DNA from 4 places in the Paenibacillus sp. GCM10027626 genome. Region 1 is predicted to be linked to each of the others. Evidence: riboswitches for the same ligand, from Rfam matches in the RefSeq annotation. Region 1 holds a riboswitch; each other region holds the start of a gene.
What was found. A riboswitch is a leader RNA that binds a small molecule or an ion and turns the genes downstream of it on or off. The one in region 1 is predicted to bind cyclic di-GMP.
Positions count from the first base shown of each region.

Region 2: linked by a shared signal. The riboswitch ahead of ACFQ0N_RS09155 (isopeptide-forming domain-containing fimbrial protein) and the one ahead of ACFQ0N_RS18250 (transglutaminase domain-containing protein) in region 1 are both predicted to bind cyclic di-GMP.
Region 3: linked by a shared signal. The riboswitch ahead of ACFQ0N_RS09160 (Ig-like domain-containing protein) and the one ahead of ACFQ0N_RS18250 (transglutaminase domain-containing protein) in region 1 are both predicted to bind cyclic di-GMP.
Region 4: linked by a shared signal. The riboswitch ahead of ACFQ0N_RS26325 (SpaA isopeptide-forming pilin-related protein) and the one ahead of ACFQ0N_RS18250 (transglutaminase domain-containing protein) in region 1 are both predicted to bind cyclic di-GMP.

Region 1 is NZ_JBHTHC010000009.1:37,581-45,465, reverse strand. Features, by position in the region: gene ACFQ0N_RS18260 (YhcN/YlaJ family sporulation lipoprotein) at 1-403, opposite strand, end outside; gene ACFQ0N_RS18255 (superoxide dismutase family protein) at 564-1,115, shown strand; gene ACFQ0N_RS18250 (transglutaminase domain-containing protein) at 1,171-1,992, opposite strand; cyclic di-GMP riboswitch class I at 2,007-2,087, opposite strand; cyclic di-GMP riboswitch class I at 2,131-2,211, opposite strand; gene ACFQ0N_RS18245 (response regulator) at 2,203-3,372, opposite strand; gene ACFQ0N_RS18240 (TetR/AcrR family transcriptional regulator) at 4,189-4,791, shown strand; gene ACFQ0N_RS18235 (hypothetical protein) at 4,794-5,078, opposite strand; gene ACFQ0N_RS18230 (response regulator) at 5,169-5,570, opposite strand; gene ACFQ0N_RS18225 (MHYT domain-containing protein) at 5,602-7,885, opposite strand, start outside.
Region 2 is NZ_JBHTHC010000003.1:468,056-475,940, reverse strand. Features, by position in the region: gene ACFQ0N_RS09160 (Ig-like domain-containing protein) at 1-696, shown strand, start outside; cyclic di-GMP riboswitch class I at 1,079-1,176, shown strand; gene ACFQ0N_RS09155 (isopeptide-forming domain-containing fimbrial protein) at 1,407-7,885, shown strand, end outside.
Region 3 is NZ_JBHTHC010000003.1:477,688-485,572, forward strand. Features, by position in the region: gene ACFQ0N_RS09160 (Ig-like domain-containing protein) at 1-1,082, opposite strand, end outside; cyclic di-GMP riboswitch class I at 1,271-1,369, opposite strand; gene ACFQ0N_RS09165 (response regulator transcription factor) at 1,712-3,349, shown strand; gene ACFQ0N_RS09170 (cache domain-containing sensor histidine kinase) at 3,333-5,123, shown strand; gene ACFQ0N_RS09175 (ABC transporter permease) at 5,304-6,212, shown strand; gene ACFQ0N_RS09180 (carbohydrate ABC transporter permease) at 6,247-7,134, shown strand; gene ACFQ0N_RS09185 (extracellular solute-binding protein) at 7,245-7,885, shown strand, end outside.
Region 4 is NZ_JBHTHC010000016.1:83,939-91,823, reverse strand. Features, by position in the region: gene ACFQ0N_RS26330 (DUF4832 domain-containing protein) at 8-1,423, shown strand; cyclic di-GMP riboswitch class I at 1,558-1,645, shown strand; gene ACFQ0N_RS26325 (SpaA isopeptide-forming pilin-related protein) at 1,783-3,840, shown strand; gene ACFQ0N_RS26320 (class D sortase) at 3,911-4,567, shown strand; gene ACFQ0N_RS26315 (SMI1/KNR4 family protein) at 4,706-5,431, opposite strand; gene ACFQ0N_RS26310 (dipeptidase) at 5,680-7,035, shown strand; gene ACFQ0N_RS26305 (SpaA isopeptide-forming pilin-related protein) at 7,375-7,885, shown strand, end outside.

The sequences.
Region 1 (7,885 bases):
CAGTGGCTTTGCTTACACCTTTTACAGCCTTGGCTTGGGTTGCCATTCTGTCGGCAACGGCGGAATTATTCTGATGACCGGTAACTCCTCTTCCTGGGGCCGGAGACGTCATACCGTCATAATTATAAGCCCGTGGAGATGGAGTCGTCACGTGGTCATAATTATAAGTCCGCGGACCTGGAGTTGTTGGAGTTGGAGTTGTCATGCGGTCATAGGTATGAGCCCGCGGAGTAACGCCATACATATTTGTTCGGACACCATCTTTATAAATGCGGTTATCTGTCGTCGTACGGTATTGATTTGTTCTAACGCCGTCAGTTGTTCTTTTACCGCATCCTGTTGCCGTTACTGTTGTCGCCAAAGCAACCGACAGCAGCAGTACACCATAAGTTTTTTTGTTCATCATTATGATGATTCACCTCCTGCAGCTTAGAATGAGCATCTGACCGCCCTCTCATGCTAGGTAATATTACGCAATGTTGGTCACTTCGCACTAATATTTTTCCGGCCGGGAGGACATGCTATGAAGAAGAATCACAAACATTACCAGGAGGAATCCAATAATGAGGAAGTCATTAAGTAAAACGGTGCGCCTATTCAGCTGCGGCAGCTTGTTAATGCTGGGTGTCATCAGTTCCATCTCACCTGCTGCATTTGCCAGCTCCACAGCTCACAAACCGATCGCTGTGACCATCATTAATAGCGAAGGCAAGGAGATTGGAACGGCGACAATTGTGCAGCAGAAAAATGCGGTCCAAATCAACATAAAAGCGGAAAAACTGCCGCCTGGTTTGCATGGTTTTCATATTCATGAAACCGGTCTGTGTGAAAAGCCAGATTTCAAGTCAGCTGGCGAGCATCTGAATCTGACCCACAAGCATCATGGATTTAATAATCCGAAAGGCTTTCATACCGGCGATCTACCCAATCTTCTCGTTCAAAAGGACGGGACAGTAGAAGCCACCATCGAAAGCAAGGTGTTTACTTTGAACGATTTGCAAAAACCAGGCGGCACCGCCTTAGTTATTCACGAGAAGCAGGATGATTACGTAACCGATCCGTCAGGCAATTCCGGCAATCGAATCGCTTGCGGGGTTATCCAAAAAAAACAATGACAAAAAGGGAGTCCTGTCAGCAACTTGCAAGCTACAGGACTCCCACTTGTATTCATTAATATTGCTTTTCCACTTTGTAATTCTTGTCATCCTTGATCATTGGCAATGCTTTTTTTGTATTTTTCAAACCGGCATCGATCGTTGTATCAATTGTAACCCATTTTCCGTCCATTAACACTTCGTTCCAGGCATGGTACACATCTACATATGTTGTTTTTCCCATTGTCATTTTGGCGGGAATATCTACCGCGCGCAGCATGGCTGCAAATAACGCCGCATAACCATAGCAGATGTCTTTGCCATCCTTGAGTGTCCGGTCAATTTGCGGCAAATAATCGGTTGTCACTGTCTTGGCCAGTGTATTATCGTAAGCGATGTTGTTAATAATAAAATCATGGATCGCTTTCACTTTCTCCGCGTCTGTCTTTTTCCCTTTAATCAGTTCGTTTGCTTTGACAATCGCCTGGTTCTGAGCGTCCCATTCAATATTTTGTACCGTATTCAAGTATACGACATTCTGATCAGCCAGGTTCAGCTTCACTGTATCTTTGCCAATAACTTTATACTGATTTCCGTTTACCTGCTCCAGCAGTGTAACCGTATAGTCTCCGTTGCCCATTTGCAGCGGGAACCGCTCTTCCTTCACTCCGTTACGCACCGTGTAGGTGTAGGTTCCAGCGCCTTTTGCAATCATCAGCTTGATCTTGACTTTAGGTTCGGCATTGTAATGAACCGCTATAAGTCCTTTATTCAGTTCACCCTTGTCCAACCATGCAGCTTGTCCAGCGTTTGCCGCCGCTTGTACATTGCCGGCAGCACCAGCAACCGCAGCCAATAAAACAACAAACGCCATCAACGTCAGCATAAATTTACGCATATAAAAAAACTCCCTTCGGTAGCTGGCTGCCATCCTTGAGGGAAGGCCCTGTAGCTTTGCGTCCCTGCCTTTCGACAGGTTTGCCGTTATCGTGTAAAGTTTTTTTGCCATGCTATGAAATAAAAAAAGCTTGTTCATTTCGGTAGCTGGCTGCCATCCTTGAGGGAAGGCCCTGTAGCTTTGCGTCCCTGTCTTTCGACAGGTTTGCCATTATCGAGAATAGCTCACTTGGCGAGGATCAGCCTCGCTCCGATATTGCTTCCACCGCTTGTACCATTCATTGATGGTATGATGCACGTCAACCTCCAACTCGTCAGCTAACCGCGACTTTAACAAACGGTACTGCTCGTCCACCTTGGCACTTTCGCCCAATAAATCATAAAGCTTCATCAAGCCAAAGTAGCCCTCTTCTTCATACGGAAACAACTGCTGCATTCGCCCGTATACTCTGCTCGCCTTCATCTTCTGACCCTGATCAAGATACAGCTTAACCAAGGCGCTCATCAGCGTTATGCATTGCTGCCGCAGTCTCTCGCGCTCATGCTCAGCCCACAAATAGTCGTAGTCGGCCAAGTAATCGCCAGTGTACTGCTGCAAAATTTCCTCAAGCTCAATTACATCCTGCGAACTGCTGGAATCCAGCTGCCTGATGCTTTGCTCCCATATTTCAACATCTAATTCAACTGGTTGTCCAATCGTAAGAAGATAACCGGCTTCATGATTGCATCTCGTAATCGTCACCGATGTCAATCCTTCACTCTTCAACACCTTGCGAATATGATAGATTGTTGTATACATCTGCTGCATGGCCTTCGGTACATCCATCTCCGGCCAAAATAGCTCCATGATTGTTCCGTGATCGACTACAACATTGCGATGATGCAATAAATAAGCAAATAGCTCTTGCGCCTTGCTTGTCCGCCACTTAACTGCCCGTGGCTCCTGGCCTGGAAATTGAAAGCGCAGCGCCTTAAAGCAACATATGCTCGGCAACTTTGCTTCAGGAGTCTTCGCTTCTTGCCGCTTAACGCGCAGCCGCTGTACCGTCAGCCTTAGACGGTCCACGCGCACCGGCTTCACAATATAATCCAGCGCGTAAAGCTCAAAAGCGCGAACAGCGTAATGATCGTAGCCGGTTACAAATACAAGCTCGACATCCGGCAGCACTTCCTGAAGCAGCTCTCCCAGCTCAAGCCCGTTAATACCGGGCATATGAATGTCCAAGAAAACAACATCCGGCTTCAGAACACTTGCTTGCTCAATAACAACGCTTGGGATGGTATAAACACTTAAAACCTCAACCCCGCCAATGTCCTTCTCAAGCAGCTTCTTCAGCCTTGCAGCAGCTAGTCGTTCGTCATCAACTATGAAAGCTTTCATATCAAGGGTCCTTTTCCCATAGACTTAAGCATGGTAGATATTGTATTTCTATGACTCTAGTATATCACCTTATGTCGATTTTTCCTAGCCCGACTTCCAGAATTAAGTACATATTTCCTATGTCGTTTGTCGATATTTTGAACGATTGTAAATGAAGCTTTTAGGATGCTTTTCCCCCAAGCAGCTGCAACCAAACATCAGGCTCTAAGATTCCTCAATATTTTTTTAATTTCTTCCCTATGTTTATTTTCAGACGAAGGAAAAGCCCTTCATTTCGTCGAACTGAATAAGACATGACACCGCGAAAACCCGACTAAACCGCAAATAACGCATCCTGTGTCCGGGACACCTCTGAATTGGTCGGTATTCGACAAAATAGCGGATCGTGTGTCCACTTGGCTTAAAAAACACTTGACATTCTCCAACTCTAAGGCCAAACCAGCCGAATTTTATAAATTCTATAAAATCAAGAAGAAAAGGCTGACGCCGCTTACCCTGCAACCTCTGGTAGAAAATGCCTTGCGTTACGGTCTTTTAACTCGCGCAAATGGAAGTATAATAAAGATAGAAATCATAGATCGTCCTTCGCATGAAGCATTCGCCGTCATTGACGATAGGATCTGGCATGAGCGGGACATAGTGCCGTCACTCAAATCAAGGCACGTATATTTCCTTCAACATCCCGAAAATCGCTTCTACTGCGCAGCCCGCGGGAAGATTCCAGGCAGTAATGCCTGCGCTTGGAATCTTCCGGCTATGAACTTGTATGTATGCTGTACAAAAATTATAATCGTCTAAAAGGCCAATGGAGGAATAATGAGTAACAAAAAGGAAGAATCAAAGAAGAGAATTTTGGATGCCGCGAAGCAATGCTTTGCTGAGAGCGGCTACAACAACACTTCTGTACGCCAAATTTGCGATGCGGCAGATGCAAATCTGGCTCTAGTGTCTTATTACTTTGGCTCCAAGGAAAATTTATATTATGCCGTCATCGAGCGGCTGACACAGGATGTCAGCTCTTTATTCAACCAGGGGCAAAAGCAAATTGAAGAGCCGGCTGAGGAACTGTGCCATTTTATCCAGCTTTTCCTTAGAGCGCGTTATGAAAACAAGCTATTTCATATGATTCTCAAACACGAACTCTCATCCAGCGGGCCGCTCAAACAAGCGATTCGTAATATCTTGACCCCTTGTTTCGATTACCTGCGCACTATTTTAACCTCCGGCAAAGAACAAGACGTCTTTCATTTCGAATCGCTGCCCCAAATTGAAATGTACATCATTTCTATTCTTGTCTATCCCGCTTATGATTCCTTGCTTACTGAAGCATGGGCTGTCGGCCGAGATGCCGATGCCGGGCCAGATTACGAAATAAAGCAGACGACCCACTTTGTTTTGTCAGGCCTGTCGCAGCGATAAGCTTACATCTGATCATCGAAAAGCTGCTTTAATGCCTCTATTTTTTGCGGATTGGAAAAGTCTCGCAACGACAGGCAGGTTAATCCTTCATTGATTAAAGCTAGCTTAAGTGCAATGCGATTGGTCGTTTCAGGATTCCGGTATGTTGCTTTTCTTTGTAATATATCGAACAAATTACGTTTCCGCTTGTTCAGCTCTGCGGTCAAATACGTCACATCATCCTGCGATAATGCCGGAATCCTGCCGAATAATTTATTTGTCTTTCGTCTTGTCACGATTTCCAACATCGCTCACCCCAGTTTATACTCTCTCTGTTAAACACCAGTGTAAAACAAGGGTTTAATTTTTTCAACCGCTTTCTGGATGCCCCCTTACTTTTAGCCAATCCGATTTTTTTCAATTAACGCCCGATAGGCCAAATGATTGCGAATTTTTGCTTTTACCGATGCGGGATGGTACGGCTTGGCAATATAATCAATCGCGCCGGCAACTAATCCGATTTCGGCATCCTCGTCATGATCCAATACGGTTACAAATATTACCGGAATCGCTTCTGTTTTTGGATTTCTTTTTAAACGCTGACACACTTCGTAGCCATCCATTTCCGGCATCATCACATCCAAAATAATGAGATCCGGCTGCATTCGCTCGGCAAGCTCAAGTCCGTCCATTCCATTGACAGCAGATAAAGTATTATATTCATCGTCAATAATCGCTTTTATCAGCTCAATGTTCGTCAATGTATCATCAATGATTAATAAGGTATGTTTGTCTTTCAAGCTTGATCTCACTTCCATTTCGTAGATTTCGCTATACTAAGCCTTCGCGGGCCAATCGCGCGGAAACGGCGGCAAGTACCTTATGGAGTAATGAAATCAATTGTTCTATATCGCCGGCTATTTCCGCTACTTTCCCCTGCTTTACTTTCGACTCAAGCTCCCTCGTTGTTTCCGCAAGCATATCCATCGACATGTTGCCTGCCGCTCCTTTCAAATTATGCAGTTGAAGCTGCAAGCCTGCCCAATCCTGTTGTTCAACTAACTGCTGCAATTTCAAATCCAGCTCTGCCTGTTCCCGATAGAAGATCATATAGAGCTGATTGAGCAGCTCAGGGCTTCCGCCAAGGCGGTCAAGCAAGTCATAGGAATTCAGCAATCCGATCCCTTCATCCTGCTGCAAAGCATAATTCTCCCCTTCCTGCCTTCCCTTTATTCGGCTGCCTGCCTGCAGCCAAATACTCACCGTCTGATGCAGCAACTGTGGATCAATCGGCTTGCCAATGTAGTCGTCGATGCCGGCCTCCACACATTTTTGCTTCTCCCAAATAAACGCATTGGCCGAAACGGCGATAATCGGAATTGCCTGGTCTAACTGGCGAATCCTTTTGGTAGTGTCGTAACCGTCCATTTCAGGCATATGCAGATCAATCAGGATGAGGTCAAACGGCGGCAAACTTGTATTCGCAAGCCGTTTAATTGCCTGAACTCCATCAGCTACCGCTTCAATATTGCGGATATAAGGCTTTAGCAGTTCCTGCAAAATAACCCGATTGAGCTCCAAATCCTCCACTATAAGAATACGCGCTTCATCGGTTGCCGTTGCAGCAACCTCATTTTCGACAATTTCTTGTTCCGGCTGCCGGTGCTGCTTTCTTGCAAAGTTCGCATGCATCAAATGTTCTACGGCAGATAACAGCTCAAAATTTAATAACGGCTTTTGCAATATCCAATAGTTTTCCGTCCATTGCTCCATATCCCCATTGAGCTGCTCGCGATGCAAGCAATTTACCAATGTGAATATTGGAATACTATGAACTCTTGCCTGCTCTACTATTATTGCTCGTTCGTCCTGTTCAGCATTTCCCTCCATCTCCCAGTCCAGAATAATAAGATCAGCGTATGGCATACTTGTTGACTGCATTTGCGACAAAGCTTTCCTGGTCCTTTTGCCGTCCTTGTCGAGAGCAATCAAGTGTCCTTCGGCCTGCAAGGTCTCGACAATAAATTGGCACATTGCATTATTGTCGGTTACGATAGCAATATGCAGCTTCTTCTCGACCGTCTCCTTTGCCGCCGGCTGTTCAATTTCTATACCGAAATCTGCTGTAAATGAAAATTCACTTCCACCCCCAAGCTCGCTTTCTACTGCAATTTGACCATTCATTCGCTCTACTAGCCGCTTACTTATAGGCAAGCCTAGTCCTGTGCCGCCATATTTCCTCGTTGTCGATGATTCCGCCTGAACGAACGGCTCAAAAAGCAGCGTCTGATGCTCCTTGGAAATACCGATGCCGTCATCCTTAACTGAAAAATGAATCGTTGTCTTCTCAGCTGATTGCGCCACTAAAGTTGTCCGGACGATAATTTTGCCGTTCTCCGTAAATTTGACTGCGTTATCAACCAGATTCGTCAAAACTTGACCGAGCCGCATTGGATCGCCTATTAGCTGCTTAGGCGCCTTGCTGTCATGTAAAATAAAGAGCTCCAGCCCTTTCTCTGCCGCTCGCAATGCCACGACATCGGCAACATCCTTTAGCACCATTTCCAGCGAAAAGGGGCATACCTCCAGCTCAAGCATATTTGATTCAATTTTGGAGTAATCAAGATTGTTATTAATTATACTGCGGATCGACCTCGATGCCGATTGAATAATCCCCAAATAGTCCTGTTGCTTTTCCGATAGCTCGGTTCGCTGCAACAGATGGCTCAGCCCGGCAATGGCATTTAATTGCGTACGTATTTCGTGAATGACACTCGCCAAAAATCGGCTTTTGGCCTGATTTGCTTCCCATAGCTGCAATTCCAATTGCTTGCGCTCGGTAATATCCTGCGCGAGCATATAAATATCTTCGATCCTCCCGCTAACAATTAACGGAATCATTGTAAGATTCAGATAAATTCGATCCCCCTTTTTATGGCGAATCGCGATCTCACCTGTTTGGGAGACTCCGGTCGCTGATCGATTAAACATCGACTTCACCTTATCCCGCTCTGTCTGCTCGACAAGCTGGAGCGGTTGAATGGCTGCCAATTCTCTTGCCGAGTAGCCGCTAATTCTGTGCACGCTGGGGTTCGCTTGCAGAAGATTGCCTTGA
Region 2 (7,885 bases), on a different contig from region 1:
GTGGTGAATCCGGATGGCACAACGTTCCATCTGCCAACAGTCGTAACAAAAATCAATGATCGTTACTTTGCCCAAATCAACGATCTGCGCAGCGCGGGCACCTACTCGGTGATCTGGAATCCGCAGGACTTCAATGATGTGAAGAAGCATTGGGCGCAAAGCAATGTGAACAATATTGCAGCAAGACTGCAATTGAAAGGAACAGGCAACAATACGTACTCCCCGAACCGCAATGTCAACCGCTCGGAGTTTGCTTCGATCGTGACGTTGGGGATGGGCTTCATGCGTCAGGAAGTGCCGCAAAACATGTTTAGCGATGTGTCGCAAGCGCATTGGTACCATAATGCGGTGACGATTGCCAATGAGTTTGGCATTGTACTGGGCTACTCCGACGGCTTGTTCCGTGGCGAGCAGGAAATCACTCGCGAGCAAGGCATAGCGATGATCGCTCGTGCCTACCGATTTGCAGCGATACCGAAAGCGATGAGTCAGGCAGAAATTGCCGCAACGCTTGCAAGCTTTGGTGATGCGGACAAAGTGTCCAACTGGGCGAAAGAATCTGTCGCTCAAATGGTAGCAGCCGGTGTCATTGAAGGCAAAGGCGCGAACCTGCTGAATCCGCAAGCAAGCATGACACGCTCGGAAGCGACAGCAATGATGGAGCGTTTGCTCAAAACAACTAATCTGATTGACTAATAGCATGAAATGAAGCAGCTGTCACCGGCCATTAAAGCTAGTGGCAGTTGCTTTTTGTTGCGGATAGGGGAATGTAGATTTGCCATATTGATGCATGCCAGATGGTTGTATAGGAAATGTATAGGAGCAGCTGATATACTATGAACAAAGGAAGAAATATGTAGATATTTGTTAGAAAGCGGCATGATTATAATTCTTCATAAGGCCATTCCCAAATATTAATAATAGTGATGTTTATACTCTCAAAAAAATAAGCCCCAAAACCTACAAATAGAAATAAATTTTAACAAAATTGGGACCATCGGGCCTAACCGACCAATTTTTTTCTAAGTATAATCCTAATTAAGCAAGTGTTTTATTTTAAAACTCTACATACAAGCTCGTACGATAATGGCAAACCCGTTGAAAAGCGGGGACGCAAAGCTAAAGGGGCTGAAGATTCGCTTAAGATGCGAATTCCAATGCCAGCCAGCTGCCGAATACGACGGAAACCTCCGTCTGTTAGCGTATTTTCGCTTTTGGACGGAGGTTTTCTTTTTCTTCGAGCTGAAAGAGAGGTGTTTGCTATTAATCAAGGAACAGGGAAGAAGTAATGGCACAAGGAACAGGGCGGTATAGGAAGCGACAGTAATGGCACCGGATCAAGGAGGCGGTCATTGTCGATTAGCAGTACTGGTGGTCTTCAATAACCACAGTTTGGAGGGAGACAATTGAATAACACCCGAGCGGGAACAAGAAGAAACATACTAAGGCATTATTTAATTAAATTTTCTGTATTATTGCTCGTCATTACAGGGGTGCTGCCCCCTGTTTCAACAGTGCAAGTCCATGCTGCAGAGCCCTTTACGCTTAATGCGATTGATTCGTATGGTATCTCTGCCGACGGCAAGACGCTCTATCAGTTTGATGGGAATAACCCAGCAGCGCAACCAAAGGCAACCATTGCGGTTAAAGGTCTTACCATGGGTCCATCTGATTATATGAACGGTTTAGCTATGCCCGTTACCGGCGATGCTATTTACGGAGCCTTTCACGGATCTGGTTCTTATAAACTTTATAAAATTAGTGCAGATGGAACTGCCACACTAGAGACAACATTATCTGGAACAGCCGGTAACGCCGCAATTTCCGCCGAAGGAAAGTATTACTATTCGTACGGCAGTAATGGCAAAACATACTTAGCTTTCTATGATACCGGCACAAAGGAAAAGGGTTTAAGTGAAATTAAGGGTCTTAGTGCCGCCGGCGCTGATTTGGGCGGTGACCTGGTCGTCGATGGTGAAGGCTACTTATGGTTTTTTAGAGGTAACGCTGTGCTTCAACTGGACCCAAGAAATGCTACCATTATAAGAACTCTCCCTATAACAAACTCAGATGGTATAGCTATAGAGGCTGGTGTTAGGGGAATCAGCTTCTTGCCTAACGGTAAGATGTTCCTGCTTGCTGGAGACACTAGTCCCAAATTCTATATACTTGACCCGGATACGCTAAGCACTACTTATCTGGGGGCAATGACGGGACCTGTATTTTTTGACTTAGCATCAGGAGCCACACCACGATTCGCACCTAATCCCGCTGTAATTGAATCCAACAAAACAGCCAGCCTGCAAGCAAAAGCTGACGGCAACACAGATGCTGATCATCCGGAAGTGGGAGATACGCTGCTGTACACCGTTCAGACTCGTAACACAGTTGCTGGCAGTTTGGTTAGCAATCTCGTGATCTCTGACGCAATTCCGGAAGGCCTTGAATACATCCCGAGTACGTTGAAAGTAGACGAAATAGCGGTAAGTGATGCTCAGGATGGCGACCGCGGCCATTATGCTAATGGTCAAGTGACGGGTCAATTTGGCGATGTGACTGATACATCATGGCACAAGATAACCTTCCAAGTGAGGGTTCTGCCTGGACAAGCGGGCAAGGATATCCAGAATACAGCGCTTGTCAAAGGAGACAACATCGACGTTCCAAATAAGCCAACAACAACTGTTGAAGTGTATCCGCGAGGATCTGTTTTGGAGTCAACAAAAACCTCCAGCCTGCTCACCAAAGCTGACGGCAATACAGATGCAGATCATCCGGAAGTGGGCGACACACTGTTGTATGCGATCCAGACTCGCAACACGATTGCCGACAGTCTGGTAACCAATCTCGTGATCTCCGACATGATCCCGGTAGGTTTGGAATACGTTTCGGAGACGTTAAACGTAGATGGAACAGCGGTGAGCGATGCTGAGGATGGCGACCGCGGCCATTATGCTAATGGTCAAGTGACGGGCCAATTTGGCGATGTAACCGATACATCATGGCACACGGTAACTTTCCAAGTGAAGGTTCTGCCTGGCCAAGCGGGCAAGAATATCCAAAATACTGCACTTGTTACGGGAGACAATGTCGGCGAGCCGGAAGAGCCAACAACGACTGTTGAAGTGTATCCGCGCGGATCCGCTTTGGAGTCAGCAAAAACCTCCAGCCTGCTCGCAAAAGCTGACGGCAACACAGATGCTAAGCATCCGGAAGTGGGAGATACGCTGCTGTACACCATTCAGACTCGTAACACAGTTGCTGACAGTCTGGTTACCAATCTTGTGATCTCCGACATGATCCCGACAGGTTTGGAATACGTTTCGGAGACGTTAAACGTAGATGGAACAGCGGTGAGCGATGCTGAGGATGGCGACCGCGGCCATTATGCTAATGGTCAAGTGACGGGTCAATTTGGCGATGTGACCGATACGTCATGGCACACGGTAACTTTCCAAGTGAAGGTTCTGCCTGGCCAAGCGGGCAAGAATATCCAAAATACAGCGCTTGTTACGGCAGACAATGTCGGCGAGCCGGAAGAGCCAACAACGACTGTTGAAGTGTATCCGCGCGGAGCTGTCTTAGAATCAACGAAAGTGGCCAGTCTGCAAACCAAAGCCGACGGCAATACAGATACAGAACATCCGGAAGTGGGCGACACACTGCTGTATACGATCCAGACCCGGAACACAGTAGCAGACAGTATGGTCACCAATCTTGTGATCTCTGACAAGATTCCGGCAGGCTTGGAATACGAACCGGGCACATTGTGCGTAGACGGAACCCCAGTGAGCGATGTTGAGGATGGGGATTCAGGCCATTATGCCGGTGATCAAGTGACGGGCAAATTCGGAGATGTCACGGATACGTCATGGCACACGGTAACGTTCCAGGCGAAGGTGCTGCCAGGCCAAGCGAGCAAAGATATTCAAAATACAGCGGTTGTTACAGGAGATAATGTCGGCGATCCAGATGAACCAACGACGACCGTCGAGATTTATCCGCGCAATCCAGCACTTGAATCCAAAAAGATAGCGGAGCTAGATACGAAGGCAACTGGGAACACAAATGCGAATCAGTTTGAAGTGGGCGACACACTGCTATATACGATTGAGACCCGCAACACAGTTAGAGATAGTCTGGTCACCAATCTGGTCATTTCTGACCTGATCCGGGCAGGCTTGGCATACGAACCGGGTACGTTGAGCATAGATGGCAAAGCTGTCACTGACGCCGAAGGAGACGATGCAGGTCATTATGTGAATGGCGAAGTGATCGGAGAGTTCGGAAATATTTCGGATAATGAATGGCATACGCTGACATTCAAGGCGACCATAAAAGCCGGCCAAGCGAGCAAAGAGATCCGAAACGTGGCTGTAGTAAGCGGCGACAATACTGGCACACCGGACGAGCCGGAAACGACGGTGAAGGTAGAGCCACGGAATCCGGTTCTTGAATCGACAAAGACGGCGAAGCTGGAAACAAAGGCGGGAGGCAATACGGATGCGGGTCACCCGGAAGTGGGCGATACACTGCTGTATACGATTCAGACCCGCAACACGATTTCCGATAGTCTGGTAACGAATCTTGTCATCTCAGATATGATCCCAGCAGGCTTGGCCTACGTACCGGGAACGCTGAGTGTAGATGGTAAAGCGGTTACCGATGATATGGGAGACGACGTCGGCCATTATGCCGATGGTCAAGTGGTTGGACAGTTCGGTGAAGTTACGGATAATGAATGGCGCACGGTAACTTTCCAAGCGAAGGTACTGCCAGGCCAAGCAAGTAAAGATATTCAAAACAAAGCGCTTGTCAAAGGTGACAATGTTGGTGAGCCAGATGAACCGACAACGACAGTAGAGATTTATCCGCGTTATCCAGCGCTTGAATCAACGAAGTCGGCGAAGTTGGATACGAAGGCAACAGGCAACACGAAGACGGATGAGTTTGAAGTGGGCGACACGTTGTTGTACACGATCCAGACCCGTAACACAGTTACAGAAAGTCTGGTCACCAATCTTGTCATCTCTGATGTAATACCGGAAGGTCTAGAATATGTGTCTGACAGTTTGAAAGTAGACGGAGAAGCTGTCACCGATGTAGAGGACCAGGACAAAGGTCATTATGTTAGTGGCAAGGTCGTCGGACAGTTCGGTAATATTGCAGATAATGAATGGCACACGCTGACATTCAAGGCGACCATTAAAGCCGGCCAAGCGAGCAAAGAGATTCGAAACGTAGCTTTTGTGAAGGGCGATAATACCGGCACGCCTGACGAGCCAGAAACGACGGTGAAGGTAGAGCCACGGAATCCGCTTCTTGAATCGACAAAGACGGCGAAGCTGGAAACAAAGGCGGCAGGCAATACGGATGCGGGTCACCCGGAAGTGGGCGATACACTGCTGTATACGATTCAGACCCGCAACACGATTTCCGATAGTCTGGTAACGAATCTTGTCATCTTTGATATGCTCCCGGCAGGCTTGGTCTACGTACCGGGAACGCTGAGTGTAGATGGCAAATCGGTTACCGATGATGTGGGAGACGACGCCGGTCATTATGCCGATGGTCAAGTGGTTGGACAGTTTGGTGAAGTCACGGATATCGAATGGCACACGGTAACTTTCCAAGCGAAGGTACTGCCAGGCCAAGCGAGCAAGGATATTCAGAACAAAGCGGTTGTTAAAGGTGACAATATAGGCGAGCCAGATGAACCGACAACGACAGTAGAGATTTATCCACGTAATCCAGCGCTTGAATCGCAGAAATCGGCGAAGCTGGAAACAAAGGCAAACGGCAATACCGATGCTGATCATCCGGAAGTAGGTGATACGCTGCTGTATACGATCCAGACTCGTAACACCGTAACCGATAGTGTAGTCACCAATCTTGTCATTACGGATAAAATTCCGGCAGGCCTGGAATATGTCTCCGGTACGTTGCGTGTAGATGGAATTGCGGTAAGTGACACTGAGGACGGGGATGCCGGCCATTATGTTAATGGTCAAGTGACAGGTCAGTTTGGCAGTGTAACCGATACGTCGTGGCACACGGTAACTTTCCAAGCGAAGGTTCTGCCAGGTCAAGCAAATAAAGATATTGAAAACAAAGCGCTTGTCAAGGGAGACAATGTGGGCGAGCCAGATGAGCCGACGACGACGGTTGAGATCTATCCTCGCGGATCTGTTTTGGAGTCTACAAAAACATCCAGCTTGCAAGCTAAAGCGGATGGCAATACAGATGTCGACCATCCAGAAGTAGGCGACACACTGCTGTATACGATCCAGACCCGCAACACAATTGCGGACAGTCTGGTCACCAATCTTGTCATTACGGATAAAATTCCGGCAGGTTTGGCATACGTTCCAGGTACGCTGAGCGTCGACGGAACAGCGGTGAGTGATGCTGAGGATGGAGACCGCGGCCATTATGCCGATGGTCAAGTGACGGGCCAATTTGGCGATGTAACTGATACATCTTGGCATACGGTAACCTTCCAGGCAAAGGTTCTGCCAGGTCAAGCAAGCAAAGATATTCAAAATAAAGCGCTTGTTAAAGCAGACAATGTCGGCGAGCCAGATGAACCGACGACGACAGTCGAGATCTATCCGCGTTATCCAGCGCTTGACTCGCAGAAATCGGCGAAACTGGAAACCAAAGCAGACGGCAATACAGATGCGGATCATCCGGAAGTGGGCGACACGCTGCTGTATACGATCGAGACTCGTAATACTGTAACTGATAGTGTAGTCACCAATCTTGTCATTACGGATAAAATCCCGGCAGGCTTGGAATACGTTCCAGGTACGCTGAGCGTAGACGGCAAAGTTGTTACCGATGCCGAAGGAGACGATGCTGGCCATTATGCCGATGGTGAAGTGACGGGCAAAATCGGCAATGTGACCGATACGTCGTGGCATACAGTAACCTTCCAGGTGAAGGTGCTGCCAGGTCAAGCGGGCAAAGATATCCGCAACGAAGCATTGGTAGAGGGCGGCAATATTGGCGAGCCGGACAAGCCGACAACGACAGTGGAAATTTATCCACGGGGTCCAGTTTTGGAATCTGAAAAGTCAGCGAAGCTGGAAACCAAAGCGGACGGCAATAAAGATGCGGATCATCCAGAAGTAGGTGACACGCTGCTATACACGATCCAGACTCATAACACCAATGCCGATAGTTTGGCCACCAATCTGGTGATCTCTGATGTGATCCCGGCAGGCTTGGCATACGTTCCAGGAACCCTAAGCGTAGACGGCAAAGCTGTCACCGATGCCGAAGGAGACGATGCTGGCCATTATGTGGACGGTCAAGTTACTGGTCAATTCGGCAATGTGACCGATACCTCCTGGCATACGGTAACCTTCCAGGCGAAGGTCCTGCCAGGCCAAGCAAGTAAGGATATTCAGAACAAAGCGGTTGTTAAGGGAGACAATGTCGGCGAACCAGATGAACCGACAACGACAGTCGAGATTTATCCGCGCTATCCGGCCCTCGAATCCGAGAAGTCGGCAGCGAATTTGACTGAAAACAAGCAAACGTATGAAGTCGGGGATATGGTTATCTATACGATCCGGGGTAGAAACACAGTAAGCGATAGTGTTCTGACCGATCTGAAGATTTCGGATATTCTGCCGGCAGGCTTGGAGTACGTCGCCGGAAGCATGAAGGTAGACGGCGTAGCCGTCACAGATGCAGAAGGAGACGACAGCGGAAGCTATAAGGACGGCGTTATGACCGCCATCGTCGGTGACGTCGCCGATACCAACTGGCACACGCTGGAGTTCCGGACCAAAGTGAAAGCAGGACAAGCCGGTCAAACGATCAAAAACGTCGCGGAAGTCACAGGCGGCAACATTGGCGAACCGGGTAAACCGACGAA
Region 3 (7,885 bases), on a different contig from region 1:
TCCAGTGTTGGCATTTTTATATCATCGTTTGTTAAAGTAATTTGTTTAAAACTGATGATATTACCATTCTCATCAACTTCATATATACCTACATACTTATTGGTATTTGCATCTACATCTGGAATGTCATCACCTAAGTTGTAATCAGAAGCTCCTGCCGGAACCTGCTCGCCTTGAAGCGGAAATGGGAGCAACTTATCCGAAACAAGCACCTTATAGGAGTTACTGCCGCTAGCAGGTGTTACCGATACTGTCGTTGTTCCAACTTCAGTGCCTTTGGCCGCTGTAGCTTTCAGAACCTCAGCTGGCGTGATTGCCCCATCCCAGAACTTGATGGAATACACTTTTCCGCCTGTTGTCTTCTCATCTCCACCAGATATATAATCATCATGGAAGAAACCGAAACGAATCTTGTTATTGACTACAATAGGCGTTGCGCCGTTACTTGAGTCATCAACTTCTATTTCCTTAAGAAATTCACCATCTACGATCATATAAGCAGTAAACATTTTCGTAGTTGCATCTCTTGTAGCTATAATATCGATAATTTGCTTTGGTTGCACTGATGTTTTCCCACTAGTACCAACATCAAAAAACTTCAACTTTTTGTCACTGTCAAAGTAAAACCCTTGATCCTTGGTCTTATCTTTATAATCAATAATTTTAGTCCAGCTGCTGTTGAGAGTGTCATAAGAAAAACGAACTCCAACCGAATAACTTTTATCAATACTTTTTCCTTTCGGGTCAATGTCTAGGGTAAAACCGCCGCCTCTTTGCTTATCGGAGGTCCACCTCCAGTAGTCCCCGGCACTGTCTGTACCATATTCAGTTGTCGTATTGCCATAAGTTTTACCGCCATAAACACCTTCAACCACTGTTAATGTAGAACCTTTTTTATTATCTGCCGGCAGTCCCCCATTTCCCGGATCAGAAAACTCATAGTCTACTATGAGTTCAGGAGCTGTGTCAGCAGCCATTGCTGTTTTTGGAGCAAATACTGAAGGTACTCCTCCAATTGCAACTACGAACGCAAGCAACATCGCCAATTGTTTTTTCCAAGTTTTTACTTTCGATAAATGCACGATCTATCCTTCCTCCTTCTCACTACAAATTCTAAATCATCTTTTTTCCTCTCTTTAACCGGTCAATGCGAGTGTGATACTGAGATTTCTGAAACTCCTAATCATCACCTCCATAAAAGATGCCAAGGCCTCCTTGGAAATAAAAACCTCCATCACAGCGCATACGCTAGACGGAGGTTTCCGTCGTATTCGACAGCTGGCTGGCATTGGCATTCGCGTCTTCAGCAAATCCATTAGCCCCTTAAGCTTTGCGTCCCCGCTTTTCAACGGGTTTGCTATTATCGCACGAGATTTTATGTAACATTTGGAATAAACTCTCTGTTGAAATTCCTTTTAAGGGATAATTAAAAATTAATTATATTCGACAAATCTATACATTTTCTAAACAAATTACTGACCTCTCTGCCCCCTCCTTCTATAGCAATCCGGCATCTTTTAGTATGTATCACTCACGACACAGTTCGCATTTTCCGAATATACTTCCAGTCTACCATCCCAACCTATACAAACCCTTGACATCCCTTTACATCCTTGTTCAGTCCATTTTGTTATGCTATTGACACACGCTGCTGGCATAACGAGAATAGAGTTAAATATTACCCATTACGAACGGAGGTGGACACACCCATATGTATAAAGTGCTGATTGCCGAGGATGAAATGCTTGTAAGAGTTGGTTTGAAGACAGCCATCGACTGGGCCAAATATGAGATGGCGGTAATTGCCGATGTCTCCAACGGTCAGGAAGCATGGGAGACGTATCAGCGGGAGGCACCTGATATTGTCATTACCGATATTAAAATGCCGGTGATGGACGGCATGGAGCTGATCGCACGTATACGCGAGCTTGAGCGGCCTGCCAAAATCATTATTCTTACCTGTCTGGAAGATTTCGACCTCGTACGCAAAGCGTTAGTGCACCAAGTCAGCGATTATATTCTCAAGCTGGAGATGACTACGGAGCAAATTGAAACTTTGCTGCACAGGCTTCAATCCGAGCTGAACGCTTCTGTAGGTCCGGCTGCAAAGCCCCAAGGAATCGAGCATGGCGTTGCCAAAGAAAATCTGTTCAAAGACTACTTGTTTCGCAATCGCTATACGGATCAAGAGTTTTTCTCCATTGCGGAGCGAATGGAGTTGCGCCTCAAACCGTCCCGCCTCATCGTCTGCGCCATGGAAATCGATCAATACACGCTCCTGCGAAACCGTTTTCAGGATTATAAAGGCGAATTGACTCGCATGTCGTTGCTCAACGTCCTGGATGAGGTGCTGAGCGGATATGCGCGCAGCGAAGTGTTTCACGACGAGGAAAGCCGCTATATGATTATGGCCAGCTTCCATGATCTGCCGAGTGAGCAGCAAACTTGGGAGACGCTTCACAAAATGCTGCAGCATATTCGCAAAGTGATGGATCTTTACTTTAACGCTACCGTTTCCTTCGGGATTAGTGGCATCGGCAGTAGCGAGAATGCGCTAAAGCAGCAATACCGGCTCAGCGTCCAGGCGCTGGCGCGGAAATATTTTCACGGCAATGGCGCCGATATTAGAGCGGACGGGAACATGCCGCTGCAGCTGGCTCCAGCGCTGCGGGAGCAGTTGCTCTACCTGCCGGAGAAATGGCAAGTAAGTGAACATTACAAAAGCAAGCTCACCGAAAAGATTAACCTATTCCTGCAAGCCGGCCTACTCACTTCCAAAGAAGAAGTGCAGAAGCAGTTTATGCAGTGGCTGCTGTGGCCGATTACCTCCATGCATCTGACCGATGTCAATGTTCCGGAAATTTTCACCGCTTATGCCGAGCAAATATCGAAAGCGGATACCTTGCAACAATCAATCGCCATTTATGAGCAATACTTGGCAGATCTTGCGAAGCATCACGCCAAACGAAGAGCTGTCAGCAGAGAAATAAACGAAGTACTCCAATATATCGAGATGCACTATGACCGCGATTTATCGCTGCCGGAGCTGGCAGAGCACGTCCAGATGAGCCCGAATTATATAAGCAGCCTGTTCAAAAAAGAAATGCGGCAAAACTATGCTGATTATTTAGTGCAATACCGTATCGAGAAGGCCAAGGAACTGCTGCTCAGTACGTATATGAAAACCTATGAAGTGGCCGACAGGATCGGCTTCGCCAACCAGAGTTATTTTAGCTGGGCGTTCAAGCGCTTTACCGGGATGAGCCCGCGGGAATTCCGCAGGCAGTGGGTCGCCGATTGGCCGAAAGACGGTGAACAGGATGATGCGAAAAATGATGAGCAGGCGTAACGGCAGCCTGCGGACAAGTTTAAGCTTGTCTTTTATGATCATGAGCATGGCCGTGCTTGTTGTCAGCGCAGTTATGATCTACTTTGGCGTGTTGGACATTTTGCAAAAGCGGTCGGAGCAATCGACCTTGCGGCTGTTTCAGCAGCTGGAGAATAGTGTTGAAGCGTCGCGTCAGGAAGTGGACAAAGTGTCCAAATTGTTTCTGCTCGATCCCGGCATTCAGGAGTATCTGGATGTCAGCACCTCTTCCCCTGCGGACAGCGTCAATTTGACCAATAAAGTGATGGAACGAACCTCGATTATTTTGAAAAACTATGAGCATATTTCATCCATTTATTTGTTCACGAATTTCGGCACCGTTGTCGGCGTCGATGCCCATGCCACCGTTTACTTGACAGACGCCGCCAAACAGCATTGGTTCTATGTTACATCCCTTTACAATCAGGCCCAGGAAGCCTTTCCCCGCTTGATCTGGCTGGGCGCAACCAAGGCGAAGGATTTTCAAAATTATGTTTATCGGCCCGAGGATGAGCTGCCTGTCCTCTTATCTTCCATGCGCGGGGTCAAATCGATCATGAAGAACGATCAGGCCGGTACGCTTGTCGTCAATATGAATCAGCAGGTGCTGGCCGCCACTTATAACAAGCTGAGCGGAGAGCCGGGAAGCGAAATGTATATTTACGATCAGAAGGGAATTATTATTTCCCACACCGATACGTCCCGTCTCGGCCAAAAGGTGCCGGACTCGCTGCTGGACCGGGTCGCCGGCTCCTTCGGCAGCTTTTCGGCTGAAGACATGCAAGCGGTCTACTACCGGCTGGGCGATACCGGCTGGACCGTCATCAAGCTTGTGCCTATAAGTGAATTTGTCAAAGATATTTGGACATTGCGTTATACGATGATCGGCATTATTACCGTTGCTCTCGCCGCGGCGCTGCTGATCTCGTATTATTGGATTCGCAAGCTGACCAAACCGCTCAAACAGCTGTCGCAAGGCATGCTGGAGATGGAGAAAGGCAATCTGGGGATCAAGCTGAACAGCACCGCTAACAATGAACTCGGCATGCTGGCAAGAGGCTTCAACCGCATGTCCGAAAGCATCAGCAATCTGATCGACGAGAATCGGCGGGCGGAAGAGCAAAAAGCAAAGCTGGAAATCCGGATGCTTCAGTCCCAAATCCAGCCGCATTTTTTGTACAACACCTTGAACACGATCAAATGGATGGCGGTTGTCATTAAAGCGGACAACATTGCGGGGAGCTTGACGACGCTGGCCAGCTTGCTGAAACCGATTTTTAACCGTTCGGATCTGATGTGGACCTTTCGCGAGGAAACCGGCTATATCGACAACTACGTCAAGCTGATGAATATGCGCTACGGCGGGGGCATCCAGATCGAGTGGCAGTTGAATGAAACGATTTTGCATTGTCAGGTGCTTCGCTTTATTTTGCAGCCTATCGTTGAAAATGCCATCATTCACGGCATAGAAGCAAAAAATTATACAGGCAGCATTCACATCGCGGCGGCGGAAAAAGAAGGCACAATCACGCTTGCCGTCTCCGATACGGGGGGCGGCATGACAGCGGAACGGCTGCATTTGCTGCGAAATGTTTTAGACGGTGCGGACAGTCCAACTTTTGGCATTGGTCTGCAAAATGTGAACAAGCGCATCCAACTGCACTTCGGCCCCCACTACCGCTTGGAGGCGGACAGCAGCCCGGGAGAAGGAACGACCATTACACTGAAATTCCCCAAAATCGAGCACGCGGAATAAAATCGTAAAAAAAGTACAGAAAAGATAGCCGGGAGTAGACACGAATCTATTCCCGCTTTCTATTTCTTCTTTCAATCATAAGAAAGTGCATCATTTTGTAGCTTATTTTATTTCTCCCGGCGGGTCTGCCCTCTATACTGATCCTAACGAACAGGAAAATAAACAATTTGGAGTTGGCCTATGCAAAAGAAACCGGTGATTACAAAGAGCAAGCTGTCCCTGCTTCTCATGGCGCTGCCGTTTATCGTGCTCGTTTTTTTGTTCAACTATTTACCGTTGTTTGGCTGGGTATATGTTTTTTTCGATTACAAGCCGGGAATCCCCCTCTCCCAGACACCATTTGTCGGCTTGAAATTTTTTGAGCTGACTTTGAACGACGGGGGCGAACTGCTTAATGTGCTTAAAAACACCTTGGCCATGAGCTTTCTCGGCCTTCTCACTTCGCCGCTGCCGCTCATCTTTGCCATCCTGCTGTCGGAAGTGAAAAATAAGACCTTCCAAAAAATTGTGCAGACAACAACGACACTGCCGAATTTTATTAGCTGGTTTATCGTCTTCTCGTTGTTTTTCTCTGTATTTTCAGTCGAGGGATTGTTCAACACATTGCTGATCAAGCTGCACATCATTAGCGAACCGACGAATATTCTCGGCAATGGCGAGGCTGTCTGGTACGTTCAGACTGCCGTTGCGGTCTGGAAAGGGCTCGGCTGGGGCGCGATTATTTATTTGGCCTCGATCGCCGGGATCGATCAGGAGCTTTTTGATGCCGCCAAGGTTGACGGCGCGGGGCGCTTTCAGACGATTATGAATGTAACCGTTCCCGGTCTGATGCCGACCTATATCGTCTTGCTGCTGCTCAGCATCAGCAACATGCTCTCCAACGGGTTCGACCAGTATTTTGTGTTCCATAATCCGCTCGTTGCCGAAAAAATCGAGGTGCTCGACTACTACGTTTACCGGATCGGCATTGCCACCAACGATTACGCCTATGCAACCGCAATCGGCATGTCCAAGACTGTGATCAGTGTCATCCTGCTTTTCACCGTCAACTTCATTTCCAAACGGGTCAGAGGCCAGTCGATTGTTTAAAGAATCATTTCGGAAAGGGGATCGGAATCAACTTATGACCAAACCAACCGGACTTTGGAATATCAGCTTCAACATCGCCAACTATCTGCTGCTTTCTCTTATCACCTTTGCTTGTGTCTATCCTTTCTATTATATATTTATCTACTCGATCAGCGATCCGCTCGAGGCGTCGCGCGGGCTCGTTTTCCTGCCCCGGGGCATCAACTTCGACAACTATAAAGCGATGCTAAAATTGCCCGATATATACAGCTCGTTCGTCATATCGGTGCTAAGAGCCGTCATCGGTACGATTGTTACCGTGTTCAGCTCCAGTCTGTTTGCTTATATCGTGACGAAGAACGAGCTCGTCTGGCGCAAATTCTTTTACCGTTTTGTCATTATCTCGCTCTACTTGAATGCCGGGCTTATTCCATGGTATTTAACGATGAAAAATTTGGGCCTGAAAAACAACTTTTTGCTTTACGTCCTGCCTGGGGCGATCGTTGGCTTCTATGTCATTTTGATCAAAACATTTATTGAACAGCTTCCGGCAGCGTTAGAGGAATCGGCAATGATTGACGGGGCGGGCTACTTCACCATTTACCGCAAAATCATTTTCCCTTTATCGCTTCCCATTATTGCGACCATAGCTGTCTTCGCTGCCGTCGGACAGTGGAATTCCTGGCAGGATAATTTCTTTCTCGTATCCGATCCAAAGCTGCAGACGATTCAGCTCATCCTTTACAACTATTTGAATCAGGTGCAGTCGCTGGCCAATATGTCAGTGCAAGAGCTGAACCGCGGAGCGGCAGCGCGCATACTTACCCCGCAATCCGTCCAGATGACGATTACGATGGTAGTCACGATTCCGATTTTATTCGTCTATCCTTTCATGCAAAAATATTTCGTTAAAGGCATTATGCTTGGCGCAGTTAAAGGTTAACCCGCGCCAGCCTGCTTGCCCGCTTGCCTGTCTGCCGATAGTTGATGTCATCCCACCTTGATGGCATTTCAATTATAAATAAGCACCAGACAGTAAAGGGAGGAAAAAAGATGAGGTTGGTCAAATCCAGTTTCACCCTGTTCAAACCGCTGATTGTTTTGCTTATTCTGGCTCTTGTCGCCATGCTGAGCGCATGTTCCGGCAATAGCAACGAGCCGAAGCCGGCTGCCGATCCGGAAACGAACCAAAAGACGGGCGATACGGGATCGGGAGATTCCGGGACTCCGGCGAAAGAACCTGTCAAGCTGACCATTTACGGGGCGGGCGCTGCCGACGTTCCAGGTGTCCAGACCGATCCCGTAGCCAAAGAAATCGAAAGAATTACCGGCATTACGATCGAAACCGCGGCAGCGGATGAAAACAAGCTGAAGCTGATGCTGGCCGACGGCGATTTGCCTGACATTCTGATGGTTGACCACAAATACGTCAAACAATTAATTGAGGGCAATCATGTCCTCGCGCTTGACGATCTGTTGAAAACGAACGGGCAAGAGATTGAGAAAGCGATGCCCCAGGCGCTCGAATATTTCAGACAAAATATGAGCGCAGGCCAAAACAAGCTCTATTTTCTCCCGATTCATACGGGAACAGACGCCGTCGTAGCTGCGCAAGCTCCACAATACGATTATTCGATCGGCTTCTTTGCCAGATGGGACTATTACAAAGATCTCGGTTATCCGGAAATTAAATC
Region 4 (7,885 bases), on a different contig from region 1:
GAAAACCATGAAAAAACAGTTATTTCGTCGAATTATGGCACTTTTTTTGTTTGCGCTCATTGCTGGTGTGTCTAGTGTCCTAATCTTTAATAATTCGGATGCAGCCAAAGAGGTGAAACGTACTTTGTTCAAACCGGTTGAATCAGAGGAAGTGCTGGCAAACCCCTATATAGGCTTTGTTGCAGATGCAAGAACTACCAGCGACATCGAACAGCCTGTACGTCTGGCGCATGCAAATATGACTTGGCGGGAGCTTGAGCCGGAAAAAGGAAAGTACGCTTTTGAAGAAGTGGAAAAAAAGTTCAACATGGCTTATTGGAAGGAGCAGGGAGTGCATCTGGTCATTCGGGTCATCCTGGATTACCCGCGCAGCGAATCTCATATGGACATACCGGACTGGCTTTATGAAGAAATAGGCCATAAAGGGAAATGGTACAGCATGGATTATGGTGAAGGTTTTAGTCCAGATTATACGCATCCCGCTTTAATTAAAAATCATGAGCTGCTTTTAAAAGCATTAGGGAAAAGGTATAACAACAATCCGCAGATCGCTTTTGTGCAATTAGGGAGCGTGGGTCATTGGGGAGAATGGCATACAAAAAATGATGGCGATACAGCGATCGTTTTTCCTAAGCGCAGCATTACCGATCAGTACGCCACTCATTATGCGAAGTCGTTTCCAGACAAGCATCTGCTGATGCGGCGCCCGCATGAGATCGCTGTGGCTTATGGCATGGGACTGTATAATGATGCATTTGGCGATAAGCGCTCTACGATCGATGAATTCTACAAATGGTCTACGAAAGGTTATACTTCATGGCTGACAAAGGAAAAGGAGCCTGCCATGTTGAATTATTGGACGAAAGCGCCGAGCGGTGGCGAGTTCATGCCCGATTCCAATTTTATGAAGGACAGCAGAATTGAAGAAACGTTGCGTCAAGCGCGCATGACACATGTTTCGTGGCTGGGGCCAAGTGCGCCCTATCGTGAGGAAGATACAAAGTACCAGAGCAATATTGACCGGTTTTTGAAAACGATTGGTTATCGCTTTGTCATCACCGAAGAATCACATGAGGAGACTGTCAAGGCCGGGCAGAGTTTGAATATTGAATTGCAGGTGAAAAACCGGGGTGTGGCGCCGTTTTACTATGAATGGCCGTTCGAGCTCTCACTCTCAGACCAGAACGGAACAATTGCAGTAAAAATGAACACGGATCAGGATATTCGCAAATGGCTTCCCGGAACAAGCAAAGCAGTCTTTTCTCTACCGCTGCCTAAAACATTAGCCGCTGGCACATATACGGTTAACGCAGCAATCATTGACCCGAGCAATGGCAAGCCGGGGGTCGATTTTGCTATTGAGGAACGCCGCGAGGATGGTCGGTTTGCCTTAGGGACAGTGAAAATTATGGCTATAAAGTAATATCGGCACAACTAATCCATCTTACCTATAAAATTAGTAAAAAAGTGTTTAACAAATGTGTGGAAGATTGTGATAAAATGGAATCAAGTCTAGCTTCTGCCGGAATTTATAGCTGTATCGTTAAATAACATATAACATGAAAATCGCAAACCATTCGAAAGGGTGGGACGCAAAGTCTGAGTCTAACGCATTGTATAATGCTATGACCGTTCGACTGCCATGATTATTTTATCGTGGCAGTCTTTTTTATTGACCTACAGCATAAAACTGAGCAGAGACTTATAATATGTAAATGAGGTGAGAAATTGGCTCATTTAGTGCGAGTTTTGAAGAGTAAGAGTTATGGAGTATTAGCTTTTATGTTGCTCTGGGGACTGTTCGGCAGCTTGATCCTAGCGCCGTCATCTGCTATTGCAACGGGGGATCCTGGATTTAATTATACAGTAACCTCCAATGTGTACGAGCTCAATCGCGGCGAGTATATTGCATTAAAGGTAGAATATGAAGCGAAACAGGTGGGGGCCATAAATGAAGGCGATCAGTTAACGTTTACGTTGCCTTCTATATTAAAGGATGTAACGCCAAAGTATCCGCCCGAGCATATTCGCGATTGCTCAATAACGGAAAATGAAGAAACTTCGCAAACTGAGGTAACTTGCACTTTCGGTGCTAATATGCAGTCAGGCCTTAAAGGGTATATGCTGCTAGAGGCGACGCTAAGCTGGAAGGCTGAGCCGGGGACATTGCCGATTGTGGTAACAATCAAAAATATGGTTACGACGCTCGATGTTACGATTGTTGATCCCGGTAACGGCGGTCCTAAAGAAAATCTGATAGAAAAGTGGAACGGCAATCTAGGATTTGATGAAAATCACAACGGTGTCGTAACAGATCCGGGAAAACCTATCGAATATTATATTCGTGTAAACGGTGCACTGAAGGATTTGAAAAATGTAAAGGTCGTGGACTATATCCCGCCCGGTCTTGAATTAGTAGAGGATAGTATGAAGTTCTATGTTGATTCCCCGTATGAGGAGGAAAATCTACTAAAGAAGCCGCCACATTGGAGCGTTAACAATAATGAAATTCATTTTGATTTTGGCGATATCGAACGGGCTTACTTCATTAGATATGAAATGAAAATCGTTGATCTAAAACCAGAGTATAACAATAGCGCGAAAATCACCGCTGACGGTGAAAAAGAGTATACAGCGGAAATCGTAAAGCTCGGTAAAACTGCGGGAGCGATCAATGTTCTTAAAAAGGCAGACAAAGAACTGCTGTCCAGCGATCAAGGATCGGATCAAATTGTTAATTATACGATTCAGTTCTACAGCTTTGGCGAGTTCAAGCAGAACTCCATTGTTGTAACGGATTTGATTGACAGCCGCGTTGATTTAATCGAAGATTCAATTGTAGTTACAGATCAGTTCTCCTATACGTATGACCCGGTTGAGCACAAGCTGACAGTTACTAATGATAACCGAAGCATTAAAGCTGGCGAACAACCTAAAATTGAGTACAAAGTCGATTTCAGCAGACTGGAACCGGGAGCGAAAGTAAGTAATATTGCCAATGTGGGCAATGTGCCTACGAATGAAGTGATCGTGGAGAAGAAAGGAAAAGATCCGGAGATCCCGAATCCGAAGCCAGATCCAGACCCGGAAGGCAAAATCGAAATCGTTAAAGTCGATGCCGACGATCAAAATAGGAAACTGGAAGGCGCTGCTTTCACCTTGAGCCGCAAGAATACTGAAGGGGAACTGGTTGTTATCGCCTCGAAAACAACAGATGCAGACGGCACTGCAGTATTCGAAGGTTTGAAGTATGATGATTATGTTATTCAAGAAACCGCCGCACCAAAGGGCTACCAATTGGATGGAACGAAACATTCGGTTTCACTCCAATCACCAAAGGTTTCGCTTACTTTCACAAACCAAAAAGAAAGCACGCCTAATCCGAAGCCAGACCCGGATCCGGATCCTGATCCAGAGACTCCCTACCCTTGGAATCCTTACCCAGGTACCGAGAGTCCGAAGCCGGATCCTAATCATCCAATAGATCCTGTAGAACCGGTGACGCCGCAAAACCCGAATGTGCCTGTCGAACCGACAGATGAAGGGGAATTAGTGACTATCGTTGATGAAGAGGTGCCGCGCGGCCAAGCAGATGGAGCTGAAAAGCCGGATCTGACTGATGAACTTTTGGAAGAACCCGCTATAATAGAAGAAACTGTTTCTGTTGAGACAGAGGCCGTCCCGCTAGCGGGCTTGGGAGATAAAGTAGCCGCAGTAGATAAGCTCCCTCAAACCGGAGAAACTAGCCCGACTCCTTATTATTGGAGCGGCCTTGGATTGTCTGCGCTTGGATTATTGTTGCTAAGAGGCAGGAAGCTGAAGAAGAACAGCCAGCAATAGGTGGAATCAAAGAAAGAAGTAAAGGGACTCTGCTCCCTTTACTTCTTTCGGTTTGAAAAGAGGCATAAAGATGCGAAAAATTGCGGCTTTACTCATTATTGCGGGTATTATTGTTATGCTCTATCCGTCTATCACGAATTGGATTGATGAGCGGCGGGAAGCCAGGCTGCTGGATGAAATGGAAGATGTTATGGCTGCCTATGATACAGAGGCTGCGCCTCAGGTTCAGACCCATTACAGGGGACTGGACGATATTTTTGATGAAGAGCAGACGGAGCCGGAGGCTGAGATGGTGCCGGAGCCCGTAGCGGTGAACGATGACGATGAAGAGGCGGTGCCAATCGCTACCTTAGAAATCGCCAAGATTGATTTGAAGGTCCCGGTGCTTGAAGGAGCGACTAAAGAGAATATGCGGCATGCGACTGCACACATGAAAGAAACGACACCGCTTGGTGAAGTAGGCAATGCTGCCATCGCCGGCCACCGCATGCGCAAAAAAGGAAGGCTCTTTAATCGGCTGAATGAAGTAGCTGTAGGCGATCAGGTTGTCGTCAAAAAGCAAGGCCACGAATATGTCTATACCGTGTTCAACACAACAAGGGTAAAACCGGAGGATGTATCGGTACTTAATCGTAATGATAAGGATAAGGTTCTTACGCTTATTACCTGCGACCCGCTTGTTAATCCCACTCATCGTTTGATCGTCCACGCCAAAATAGAAGAATAATGTTATAGAAGCGAATCAGCATACGGATGCAGATTCGCTTTTTTCGATCTTATGGCATTTATAAGTTTCACCCTATACACATTTCTAAGGGAAGAAACTTGTCTCGCACCAAGGACCGCGTCAGCCGTTTCTTCTCAGTCAAGTCAGTATCCGGCAATGATTCCGCTTGAGAAATTGCATCATCTCATCGAATAGCGTCCCGCTATCAGGTTCGTAAAAAACCGCGATTTCCCGCTCGTACGCATAATTAAACCGTACGTAGCCCCCCATGGATTGGAAAAACAATATTCCAGTATATTCGTTCTCGATCACAAGATCCGGCCCGAACCGTTCCTTGCACCGCTGCCCCAGATCGTGCATTGCAAGACGGCGATCCCCCTCGGCCGTGAAATGAAAAAAAGCATGCTGCCGCGTAGCGTTCCACGGCTCGAAATAAGCTGGAACATGCTCGGCATCCCCATAGGCTTCGTAATAGATCCGATCCAGGAAGGCCGTATAATCGGGCTCCGCGGCAGGTTTGGCGGCAATGCGCTCCGAATGTCTGGGCAGCCAGAGCACGCCATCGACATCCGGATGGACGGCAAGAAAATCCCCGTCTATGGTCGTTCCGATCGAGATGCATTGGCCGATTTGTTCCTCTGTAATCGGGCATGTCTCGTCGTGTTCCCAAAAGCCGTATTCGACGAACGGCGGCAGCACGTCGGGGTCGGGCGCCTGCACATTCAACCAGCCCTTGTAGGTGCCTTCCCCGTATTGGGCGAGAAACCGGATATAGTCATCCGGAAATTTGACCTTCCATTCCCGTTCCATCCGTTCTGTCTCCTCGGAAGCAACCGGGTTCGATTTATTGGATACAAGGTACATCGCTTTATCATCCTCTCCTTAAGCGGCAATAAGCCGATAATCGATATGAGGGGCAGCCCCGCGGACGGCAAGTCTGACCGCTCCGGTTAAACACTACCATTCTACCAAAAATAGGCGTCTGGTTCATGCTTTCGGCTAGCGAGCCCATCATTCGACTACGCCGCGGCCACGCATAAGGCGATTTGGAGGTCTGCTCGTCTTCATGGTAAGATTTGAATAGGTTTATTATTTTGTCAAGGAGGGGTTATGTGAATTACGCTGCATATTTTGCCGGGAACCGGGAGAAGCATCTCGCAGAATTGAAGGAGTGGCTGGCGATCCCCAGCATTTCGGCCTTATCGGAGCATAAGGAGGATGTCAATCGAGCTGCCGAGTGGCTAGTACAAACATTGGAGCGGGCGGGATTGGAAAATATTAAAATTCATCCGACAGCTGGCCATCCTATCGTATATGCCGATTACTTGCACGCTCCCGGCAAGCCGACAATTCTGGTCTACGGCCACTATGATGTACAGCCGGTCGATCCGCTTCATTTGTGGCAATCTCCGCCATTTGAACCGGAAATACGCGATAACAAGCTGTATGCCCGCGGGGCGACGGACGATAAAGGGCAGCTGTTTTTGCACCTGAAAGCCATTGAAGCGATTTTATCGCAGGAGCAGTCGCTGCCGGTTAATATTAAAGTATGTATTGAAGGCGAGGAAGAAATTTCGAGCGCCAACCTGCATCATTTCCTGGGAGCCAATCGGGAGCTGCTGGCTGCAGATGCAGTGCTCATTTCCGATACGGAGCTGCTGGGGCCTGGCCGTCCGTCTATTTGCACAGGGTTGCGCGGTCTTTGCTCGTTGGATATTTCGCTGCGCACGGCCAATACAGATTTGCATTCCGGCACTTATGGCGGCGGCGTTCCCAATGCCCTCCATGCGATGGCCGAGCTGCTGGCCAGCTTGCATGATAAGCAAGGCCGGGTTACGGTAGCCGGATTTTATGATGACGTCCCGGACTTGACGGCGGAAATGCGCGCTGAACTGGCCCGCAAAGGGACTGATGAGGAAGCTTTGAGGCAGAGGCTTGGCCTGTCGGCATTGTTCGGTGAGGACGGCTATACATATGTGGAGCAGACCGGAGCGCGCCCGACTTTGGAGATTAACGGGATGTATGGCGGCTTTCAAGGAGAGGGAACGAAGACGGTCATTCCTTGCGAAGCGCATGCCAAAATTACTTGCCGGTTGGTCGGCAAGCAAGATCCGCAGGATATATTGGACAAAATTACACGCCACATCGAAAATCATGCGCCTGTGGGGGCGCAAGTATCGGTCGTACAGCGCGAGAAGGGAAATCCGTTCACAATCGATACCTCGCTGCCAATCCTGCAAAAGGCTGCTAATGCGTATGAGCGTATTTATGGCGTCCGTCCCGTATTTACGAAAGATGGCGGATCAATTCCGATCGTTGAAGCATTGTCGCGCGAGCTATCTGCCGACGTTGTCTTAATGGGCTTTGGCCTGCCTACTGAGAATTTGCATGCGCCTAATGAGCATTTCCATCTGGAAAACTTCGATAAAGGGCTGTTGACAATTGTGGAGTTTTTGCAAACAATTTGAACAAACCCATCATAGAATGGCAAGTTTGTATAAAGTGAATCCGCTGCCATGCAGTAAAATCAAGGAAACTGTCGAACCCGGCAGTTTTTTTGTTTGTGCTTGTTCATAAATGCTTAATAGAATGTTCAGTAATTGTTCAGCCGCCGTGTCTATAATTGTCAGTTAGAAAATGATGTAAAAAACGTGGTGGTCTGTTCCCCTTCTTACTTATAAAAGGACAGGCCTGGTTGGTAGTGAATAGGGAGGGAGAATCTACCGAAATTGACGAAAAAGAGAGAATGAGAGAAGCATGTGTAGGACACAAACATGTAAAAACAAGAGAGGTGAAAGGCAAAGGTCATGAAAGAAATGAAAAAGATATTTTCATTTGTCTTAGCACTAGTATTGATCATCAACCTGCTTCATCCCGGTTCGATCATTAGTGCTGAGGGAACAGCTGCTGGGAATGTGACTAGTGTTGTTGACAGTACTTATGGCACAAATGAACAGACTGCGGCAATGGCAGCCCCTGCTGTAACCAACTCGGTATATGAGGGCAAGGAAATCATAACTTCGATCCAAATCAAAACGCAGACGGGCCCTAACACATGGGAGAGTATTGAGAGTATCAGACCTGATCTGAACTCGCTTGTACAGGTGAACCTGATCTGGAAATTTAAAGCAGACCATCCTTACCAGCCAGGTGATGCTTTCGAATTTTATCTGCCAGAGAACTTTAAGCCGGAATACAATACGGAAAAATTGAAGGGTCCCATATTGTTGAAAGACGAAGATGGCGTAACCGACATCGAGATTGGCACCTATGACATCACGCCTGAGGGTAAAGTGACATGGATCTTCAACGAGTACA